3 regions of the Mitsuokella sp. AF21-1AC genome follow, and region 2 is predicted to be linked to each of the others. Evidence: predicted binding sites of a transcription regulator. Region 2 holds the regulator's gene; each other region holds the start of a gene.
What was found. The regulator HrcA, encoded in region 2, represses chaperone genes, less so after heat shock. The targets are predictions, from matches to a motif close to TGTTAGCACTCNNNNNNNNNGAGTGCTAACA.

Region 1: a site for HrcA is predicted at 1,887-1,917, ahead of htpG (molecular chaperone HtpG). Genes of this name have one in related genera too.
Region 3: a site for HrcA is predicted at 1,567-1,597, ahead of groES (co-chaperone GroES). Genes of this name have one in related genera too.

What each region holds. Positions count from the first base shown of each region.
Region 1 covers NZ_QRVW01000023.1:37,890-41,170, reverse strand. Annotated here, with positions in the region: gene htpG (molecular chaperone HtpG) at 1-1,843, opposite strand, end outside; gene DWX75_RS09000 (diaminopimelate epimerase) at 2,103-2,381, opposite strand; gene DWX75_RS08995 (AraC family transcriptional regulator) at 2,599-3,281, shown strand, end outside.
Region 2 covers NZ_QRVW01000009.1:10,600-13,880, reverse strand. Annotated here, with positions in the region: gene hemW (radical SAM family heme chaperone HemW) at 1-246, shown strand, start outside; gene DWX75_RS04690 (DUF488 domain-containing protein) at 332-697, shown strand; gene DWX75_RS04685 (glutaredoxin) at 807-1,091, shown strand; gene hrcA (heat-inducible transcriptional repressor HrcA) at 1,303-2,337, shown strand; gene grpE (nucleotide exchange factor GrpE) at 2,395-3,003, shown strand; gene dnaK (molecular chaperone DnaK) at 3,066-3,281, shown strand, end outside.
Region 3 covers NZ_QRVW01000010.1:13,362-16,642, forward strand. Annotated here, with positions in the region: gene DWX75_RS05170 (sulfate adenylyltransferase subunit 1) at 1-1,415, shown strand, start outside; gene groES (co-chaperone GroES) at 1,638-1,919, shown strand; gene groL (chaperonin GroEL) at 1,971-3,281, shown strand, end outside.

The sequences.
Region 1 (3,281 bases), on a different contig from region 2:
GGCTGTCCTTGCCTGCCGTATGAAGCTGCTGCAGACGCTGGAAGAGCTCATGATGCGGGTTGATCTCAAGGATGCGCTTTGCTTTGAAGAGCGGATTCTTCATATCGGCAAAGGTCTGCTCCATGGCAAGCGACGGACCCGCTTCATCGGCGACAAGGCAGACGGCACTCGATTTGAGGCGTGCCGACACCTTGACATCCGCGACCTTATCGCCTAGGACTTCCTTGATGTCCTTCATGAGATCGCCGTTATCCTTCTGGATCTCCTCCGTCTCTTTCTTGACTTCCTGGCTCTCGGCATCGTCGAGATCGAGGTCGCCGCGGCTGATCGAGTGGAACGGCTTGCCCTCGTACTCGTGGATTGTCTCCAGGCAGAACTCATCGACCGGATCCAGAAGATACAGGACCTCGATGCCCTTGTCGCGCAGCGTTTCCATCTGCGGCAGATGCTCAATCGTTTCCTTATCCTTGGCCGTCGCATAGTAAATCTTCTTCTGGCTTTCCGGCATGCGTTCCACGTACTCCTTGAGCGAGACAAGCTTGCCTTCCTTGGAGCTCAGGAACAGGATGAGATCCTTGAGCTTGTCGACCGTATCCGACGAACCGCTGTAGATGCTGTTGTAGATGCCGATTTTCAAAGACTTGCCGTACTCGTTCCAGAACTTCTCGTAAGCTTCGCGGTCATTCTTGAGCTTGCGGGCCAGTGCCTTGAGAATGTTCTTCTCAAGCGCACGGCCAATCGTCCTGAGTTCGCGGCTCTGCTGCAGGAGCTCACGCGAGATATTGAGCGAGAGATCCGGCGAATCGACGAGGCCCTTCATGAAGCGCAGGTAATCCGGCAACAGGTCCTTACACTTGTCCATGATGAAGACATGGCGGCTATAGAGCTGCACGCCCGGCTCGTAATCCGTCTGATAGAGGTTGTACGGCGCATGTGCGGGGATGGCCAGGAGGGCCGTGTACTCCACGGCACCTTCGGCCTTCGTGTGGAAGACTTCCATCGGATCTTCCCACTCATGGAACTGATGCTTGAAGAATTCGTTGTACTCCTCTTTCTTGATTTCGGACTTGTTCTTCGTCCAAAGCGGCTGCATGGAGTTGAGCGTACGCGTCTCGACCTTCTTGATCTTCTCGGCTCCTTCAATCTCCTTGCCGTCCTTGTCCTTCGGCGTTTCTTCAAACGTGAAATCCATCTTGATCGGATAACGGACGTAATCGCTGTACTTCTTCACGAGGCGTTCGATCTCGTACGGATCCGTAAAGTCCTGCTCAGCTTCCTTGCCGCAGAATTCCTTCTTGAGATGCAGCGTGATGCTCGTGCCGCGTTCGACGCGCTCCGCTTCCTCGATGGTGTAGGAACCATCGGCCGAGGACTCCCACTTCCAGGCCTGTGCATCGCCGGCCTTGCGGGAAACAATCGTCACCTGGTCGGCGACCATGAAGGCCGAATAGAAACCGACGCCGAACTGGCCGATCATTTCCTTATCGGTGAGGTCCTTGTTCTCCTCTTTCGCCTTCTTGAGCTGCTCGAGGAATGCCTTAGTACCGGACTTCGCAATCGTGCCGATGTTCTCGATGAGTTCCTCGCGGTTCATGCCGATGCCGTTGTCGGCAATCGTCAGCGTATGCTGCTCGGCATCCGGCGTCAGGAAGATCTCGAAGTTCTCATCGCCTTCGAGTAGGCTGCGGTCCGTCAGGCTCTCGAAATGCGCCTTGTCGATGGCATCAGAAGCATTCGAGATGAGCTCGCGCAGGAAAATCTCATGGTTCGTGTAAATGGAATGGATCATGAGATCCAGCAGCTGCTTGGTTTCTGCCTTAAACTCGTATTTTTCTTTTCCCATGTGAATCTGCCTTTCTTATGGTAAAATTTGTTGACAAAGTCATTGTTAGCACTCACAATGTCCGAGTGCTAACGTACAGCTACTACTATACACCATAAACAACAAAAAGTCAAAGATAAAGACGAAAAAAGCCTGTCCTGGCAAAACCAGAACAGGCCCTTTCGCCTTTTTAACCCTGAAACGCATCTCTCTGTATGGTTCGCGGCAGATGCAGGCTTCGCTGCAGAGCCGCGCATTCAGGACATCCTGTCAGCGGTCTTCAGCCGGCACAGACGAGGCGCTCGGCATCAACGGCGCGCAGGCGCTCGACGAAGCCGTTCGTCAGGCGCAGCTCGTAATCTTCCTTGCTGCGGCTCAGCACGGCGTAATCGGCAGCGGTGAGTTCCTGCTGCTCGCCTTCCGGCGTGAAGGCGGCAAAGGAAGGAACTTCCTCACTGCCTGTGAAGACCAGCAAGCGGTCAGTGCCGACGCCATGACGGCGATGCATCAGCAGGCGGACAGCCGCCGCGCCCGGCAGGAATCCCTGTGTACCATCCATCACCATGTATTCCTTGTTTTCTGCTTTATAAACACGAACGACCATCATGAGGGCCACCAACCTTTCTTCTTTGCTTGCGATGGCTTTATTATAGCAGGAAGTTTTTCGCAAGAAAATCAGAAAATATGCTTTCTATATTGCAAAAAATGCTCTATGATACAAGTAAACACAGTTGAAAAGCAAAAGATATTCCCGTATGACAGGAGGATGATATATCATGGCAGCAATACCCGCCTACCCCAAGAAGGGGTATCTCAGCGGCGCCTTCCGCGTATTCCGCCTCAAGGACCGGAATCTGCGCGCGATCCCGTTCCACTATCACGACTTCCACAAGATCATCATGTTCCTCGGCGGCAGCGTCGACTACATCATAGAAGGAAAGACGTATCCCCTGCAGGAGCGCGATATTGTCTTCGTCTCGGCCGGCGAAATCCATCGGCCGGTCTTCCGGAACAGCGATACGCCGTACGAGCGCATCGTCATCTATGTTGCGCCGGATTTCCTCGCGCGCTGGTCCGCGCAGGCACACGGCGCAGATCTTGCGGCCTGCTTTGCGACGGCACGCGCTGAAGGCAGCGTCATGCATCAGCTGCCCGGCCACAGCCACGACCTGCTCTACCATATGGACAAAGTCGAAAAAACAGCCCACGGGCAAGGATTTGCCAATGGGCTGTATACCGAAATTGTCTTTATGGAATTCCTGATCCTGCTCAACCGCAGCATGGCCGAGCATGAACTGCGCACGCAGGAGGGCGTGACGTATGACCCAAAAATCCAGCAGGTCCTTCGCTACATCAGCAGCCATCTGACCGAGGAGCTCTCCGTCGAGCGCCTCTCTGAAGAGGTCTTCCTGAGCCGCTACTATCTCATGCGCAAGTTCAAGGAAGCCACAGGCTACAG
Region 2 (3,281 bases):
GAAGAACCGGCTGAACGCGCCATCGCCATGGAGGAATTTGCCTTCCTGGCGCTGCGCACGTCGCAGGGGCTCAGCCGCGAGGCCTTTTTCAAGCGCTTTGCCGTTTCGCTTGAACGCATTTACAGCAAAACGATTCACGAGATGAAGCAGAAGGGACTGCTCGAGGAGCAGGACGGCTGGCTGCGCCTGACGCCGCTTGGCATGAAATACGGCAACCTGGTATTTGAGGCCTTCCTGCTGACCTGAGATTGTAACATCGGCAATGGCAAAAGACGCCATCACGTGCTAGACTGAAGGAAAAGACAGCAATGTGGAGAAAGGAAGTCTTTTCATGCATACGATCAAGGTCAAGCGCGTCTATGAGAAGCCGGAGGCAGCAGATGGCGTGCGCGTGCTCGTCGACCGTCTCTGGCCGCGCGGCATCAGGAAGGAAGCGCTGCCGCACGATTACTGGGCCAAGGAGGTCACGCCCTCAGCGGAGCTGCGCACGCTCTACCATCGCGGCGAGATGCCGTTTGCGGGCTTTGCCGAAGGGTACGAAGAAGAGCTGAACGGGAGCAAAGGCGCGTCTGACTTTGCTGAGAAGTGCCGGGAATGGCTCCAGCAGAGCGATGTCACCCTGCTCTATGCGGCGAAGAACACCGAAGAGAACCATGCGCTGGTCCTGCAGGCCTGGCTGCGCCGGCAGCTTTCCTGACAACTTTTGTCAGGGGATTGTCAGGAACGGCACCATGTAGTAAAGTAAAGGCAGCTGCTCGTGATGCTGCGGGCAGGATGCATCTGTTTTTGAGACAGGAGGGATCCTCATGAAATCCATTGCGATGATTGTTATGCCGGGCTGCCCGTATTGCGCCAAGGCCCGTCAGGCCGTCGGCGAACTGCGGGAGGAAAAACCGGTTTATTTTGATGTGCCGGTCGATGAGATCGACGAGACATCCGAGGCGGAGAAGCTCAAGCCTTATCAGGGCCAGTATTACTATGTGCCGACGCTGTTCGTGGATGGCAAGAAGATCTACGAGGCTCAGCCGGGCCACGATTACGAGGTGATTAAGGCCGCTGTGGCGGAAGCCTTTGCCGAAGCGGTCAAATAAGAGTCTCTGCATGGCAGCATGGTGCGACGCGCATCCTCAGGGAATGCGTATCGCACCGTTTCTTTTTATGGGATGAAAAATTTTTGACTTTTTGTCTTTTTAACTATTGACTTTTTGTTTTTATCGGTGTATATTCTTAGTAGATTCAAAGTTAGCACTCAGATAGCAAGAGTGCTAACAGCAAAAGATCATAGAGAGAGGAGGCAGGCAGATGGCTGACGAATTGGATGAACGCAAGAAACGCGTGCTGCGTGCTGTCGTCGATGATTACATCGAATCGGCAGAACCGGTCGGCTCGCGCACCCTGGCCCGCAAATATGATCTGGGCGTCAGCCCGGCGACCATCCGCAACGAGATGGCCGATCTCGAGATGCTCGGGTATCTCGAACAGCTGCATACTTCCTCCGGCCGCATCCCTTCGTCGAAGGGATACCGCTTCTACGTCGACGGGCTGATCCCTCCGAAACCGGTGAGCGACGAGGAAAAGGTCCTGATCGACAGGTGGTACAAGGCGCGGGTCAAGCGGATCGATGAGGTTTTCCAGGAAACGGCACGGATCATCTCGCAGGTCACGAAGAATGTTTCACTGGTACTGGCCCCGCAGATGACGCAGGCGGCCTTCCGATGCCTGCAGTTCCTGCCGCTCGATGACCAGCGCGTCATCACGGTGCTCATGACCGATGCGGGCTTCATCGAGAACAAGATCGTGCCGATGCCGCCGGGATCCAGTTTCGAGGATTTCCAGCGCATGGCGGAGGTCATCAACAAGAACCTCGCCGGTCACACACTGGCGACAATCGAGCATGAATCCCTGCTGCGCATCCGCGATGAGATCCAGGACGAGCCGCTTTACACCTCGGCCCTTGAGATCATCAACCGGGCTCTTGACTCGGGCAGGCGCGAGCGCCTTTATCTCGGCGGCACGACGCAGATGCTCGAGCAGCCGGAATTCCACGATGTGGAAAAGGTCAAGGAGACGCTGCTGATCCTCGAGAAGGAAGAACTCATGAAAGATGTCCTGCATGCCCATATGGGCGACGGCCTCGAGGTCACAATCGGCAAGGAGAATGAGGACAGTCACTTCAAGGACAGCAGCATCATCACCGCGACGTACCATCTCGATGGTGAGCTCCTGGGTACGATTGCCGTGCTGGGGCCGACGCGCATGGAGTATGCCAAGGCCATGAGCCTTTTGGAATACATGAATTCAAATCTTACAGAAGTCATCAAGCGGTTCCACTGGTAGAGCCGCAGAAGTCGTTGGGAAGAGGTGAGGGTTTTGCCATCGTTTATCAAAGACGAAATGAAAAAGAAAGATGAGCAGAAGCTGGAGGAGATGCAGCAGGAAATCGATGAGGCGGAAGCAGAAGAGGCCGCCGGTGAGACTGCTGATGATTCGGAAGCGGAAGCCACGGCATCCGATACCGGGGCTTCGGCGGATGATCAGGAAGAGCTTGCAGCCCTGAAGGCGCAGGTCGAGAAACTGACGGCCGAGCTGCAGGAAAAGAATGACCGGCTGCTCCGCCTGCAGGCGGATTTTGATAATTTCCGCCGCCGTTCCGCCAAGGAACGCGAGGAGATTGCCGCCGTGGTCACGCAGGGCTTCTGCAAGGATATGCTGCCGCTGCTCGATAATTTTGAGCGTGCCATGGCTGCAGAAACGAAGGATGTCGAGGCGTTCCAGAAGGGCGTCGAGATGATCTTCACCCAGTTCCAGGAAGTCCTCAAGAAGAACGGCCTGGAAAAAATTGAGACAGAAGGCCAGAAGTTCGATCCGAACTATCATCAGGCTGTCATGCGCATCGAGGATCCCGAGCGCGAGGACGACACCATTGCCCAGGAGCTCCAGAAGGGCTACATGGTCAAGGGACGCGTCATCCGCCCGAGCATGGTTCAGGTCGTATCCAACTGATGATGCTGGCCTCATGATATAGATGATAAAAGTTTTTTCATAAAGTTTAGGAGGATGTTACCATGTCTAAAGTAATTGGTATCGATTTAGGTACGACGAACTCCGTTGTATCTGTCATGGAAGGCGGCGAACCGACCGTCATCACGAATCCGGAAGGCAGCCGCATCACGCCGTCTGTCGTCGGTTTCACGAAGGACGGCCAGCGCCTCGTCGGTCAGCTGGCAAAGCGCCAGGCTGTATCAAACCCGGACCGCACGATCTCGTCCATCAAGCGTCAT
Region 3 (3,281 bases), on a different contig from region 2:
TGGCGTACCGCTACTTCACGACGGACAACCGCAGCTTCATCTGCGCCGATACGCCGGGCCATGAGGAATACACGCGCAACATGGCCTGCGGTGCCTCGTTTGCCGACCTCGCCATCATCCTCATCGATGCGACGCAGGGCGTCCTGACGCAGACGCGCCGCCATGCCCGCATCTGCGCGCTCATGGGCATCCGCTACTTCGTCTTCGCCGTCAACAAGATGGACCTGGCCGCTTATGATGAGGCGCGTTTCCGGGAAATCGAGGCACAGATCGCAGAGATCCGGCAGGAACTTGGCCTTCACAGTGTCCAAGTCATCCCCGTATCGGCCACGGAAGGTGACAACATCACGCAGCGTTCGCCGCATATGGCGTGGTATGACGGCCCGGCGCTGCTGCCGTATCTCGAACAGGTCGATGTGAGCGCCGTCGAAGAAGAGGGCTTCTACATGCCCGTGCAGCGCGTCTGCCGTCCCAATCACGAATTCCGCGGCTTCCAGGGGCAGATTGAGAGCGGCAGCATCGCGGTGGGCGATACCGTCACGTCGCGTCCGAGCGGCGAAACGGCGCAGGTCCGGAAAATCCTCGTGGCCGACCGTACGGTCGAGACGGCGCAAAAAGGCCAGCCCGTCACGATCCAGCTCAACCGCGAAGTCGACGTATCGCGCGGCTGCGTGCTCGAGAAGGCGAGCGGTGTGCAGCTCGCTGCCAATTTCAAGACGGAGATTCTCTGGATGGACGATGTGCCGCTTTCCATCGGCAAGAACTTCCTCGTCCTGCTCGGCACGAAAAAGATTCCGGGCATCCTGACGAAGATTGACTACCGCATCGACATCAACACGGGCGAGCACGTCGAGGCTGATACACTCCACAAGAACGAGATCGCTGTCTGTGAGATCGCCGTGACGGAACCCATCGTCATCGACCTCTTCGAGCATCACCGCACGCAGGGCGAGCTCATCCTCATCGACCGCATCAGCAATATGACGGCGGCCTGCGGCGTCGTGCGCGAGATCGTCTCGGGCGAAGGCAGGCGCCATCTCGCGGCCAATCCGCAGCTGCGCAGCGCGCTGAACTGGCAGAGGCCGCTGGCCGTGGCTTTCCAGCCGGGCCTTGACGGCACGACGGCTGAGGCCGTGGAAGAAGCGGAGTATTACCTCGTGCGCAACGGCCGTCACACGTATCTCTACGCCCCGGCAGAGGGTGAGGACTGCGGGCGAACACTCGCGCATCTCTTGCAGGCCGGCCTTATCGTCCTGCTCGTGCTGTCGAAGGATGCCGGCCTGCCGGAGGCGGCTCAGCCGTATGCATCGCTTGCCGCCGGGCAAGATGGCAGGGATGCGCAGCAGATCGCCGAGACCATCCTGCATCATACCATGCTGAATTCGATGATGGCGCCGAACAACTGGGTCATCTGATTCTCGTTTGATTTTGCCGTATCCGGACTCTTGAGAGGGCTGCCCTGACGCAGCCCTCTTTTGCATGTGCGCGGCAGGAGGTTTTGTTTTTTTGACTTTTTTAGGAAATGATATTGACATTTTGACTTAGAGGGGTTAATATAAAAACTGTAGTTAGCACTCGGGACTGGTGAGTGCTAACAGCATGATTATGTAAATTCATTTTATAGGAGGAAGATACCTATGATTAAGCCATTGGGCGAAAGAGTTGTCATCGAAGTTGCAGAAAGCGATGTAAAGACGGCCAGCGGCATTGTGCTGCCGGATACGGCGAAAGAGAAGCCGCAGAAGGGCACGGTCGTTGCTGTTGGCACTGGCAAGCTGCTCGATAATGGCGAGCGCGCAGCCATGGAAGTCAAGGTTGGCGATGGCGTCATCTTCTCCAAATATTCGGGCTCGGAAGTCAAGGTTGACGGCAAGGATTATCTGATTGTCCGCGAGAGCGACATCCTCGCAGTCATCTGACCGCGACTCGGCCGGAATTGCAGAACATAGATTTTTCGGAGGTAATCATAAATGGCAAAACAGATCCTGTTTGACGAAGAAGCACGCCGCGCACTCGGCCGCGGTGTTGATGCACTGGCTAATGCAGTAAAGGTAACGCTTGGACCGAAGGGCCGCAACGTCGTTCTCGACAAGAAGTTCGGCGCTCCGACGATCACGAACGATGGTGTCACGATTGCCCGCGACATCGAGCTCGAAGATCCGTTTGAGAACATGGGCGCACAGCTCGTCAAGGAAGTCGCCACTAAGACGAACGACATCGCCGGCGATGGCACGACGACGGCAACGCTCCTCGCACAGGCCATGATCCACGAGGGTATGAAAAACGTCGCTGCCGGTGCCAACCCGATGATCATCAAGAAGGGCATTGACGAAGCCGTCAAGGCACTCGTTGAGGAGATCAAGGCAAAATCCAAGAAGGTCGAAGGCCAGGCTGACATCGCTCAGGTCGCTACGATTTCTTCCGCTAACGAAGAGACGGGCAAGCTGATCGCTGAGGCCATGGAGAAAGTCGGCAAGGACGGCGTCATCACGGTTGAAGAGTCCAAGACGATGCGCACGAACCTCTCCGTCAAGGAAGGCATGCAGTTCGACCGCGGCTACATTTCCCCGTACCTCGTCACGGATACGGACAAGATGGAAGCAGCTCTCGACGATCCGTACATCCTCATCACGGACCGCAAGATCTCGGCCATCAACGACATCCTGCCGATTCTCGAGCAGGTCGTCAAGGCTGGCAAGCAGCTCGCCATCATCGCTGAGGATGTCGACGGCGAAGCACTGACGACGATCGTCGTCAACAAGCTGCGCGGCACGTTCAAGGCCCTCGCTGTCAAGGCTCCGGGCTTCGGTGACCGCCGCAAGGCCATGCTGCAGGATATCGCTACGCTGACGGGCGGCACGGTCATCAGCGAGGAACTTGGCCGCAAGCTCGACAGCGTCACGCTCGCTGACCTCGGCCAGGCTCACAAGATGGTCTCCACGAAGGATGAAACGACGATTATCGGCGGCAAGGGCGACAAGGAAGCCATTGCCGAGCGCGTTGCGCAGATCAAGCAGCAGATTTCCCAGACGACGAGCGATTTCGACCGCGAGAAACTGCAGGAGCGCCTTGCAAAGCTCTCCGGCGGTGTTGCTGTCATCGAGATCGGCGCCGCTACGGAAGTCGAGATGAAGGACAAGAAGTACCGCATCGAGGATGCCCTGAACGCTACGCGTGCAGCTGTTGAGGAAGGCATCGTCGCAGGCGGCGGCACGACGTTCCTCGACATCCTGCCGGCACTCGACAAACTGAATGTCGAAGGCGATGAGAAGGTCGGCGTC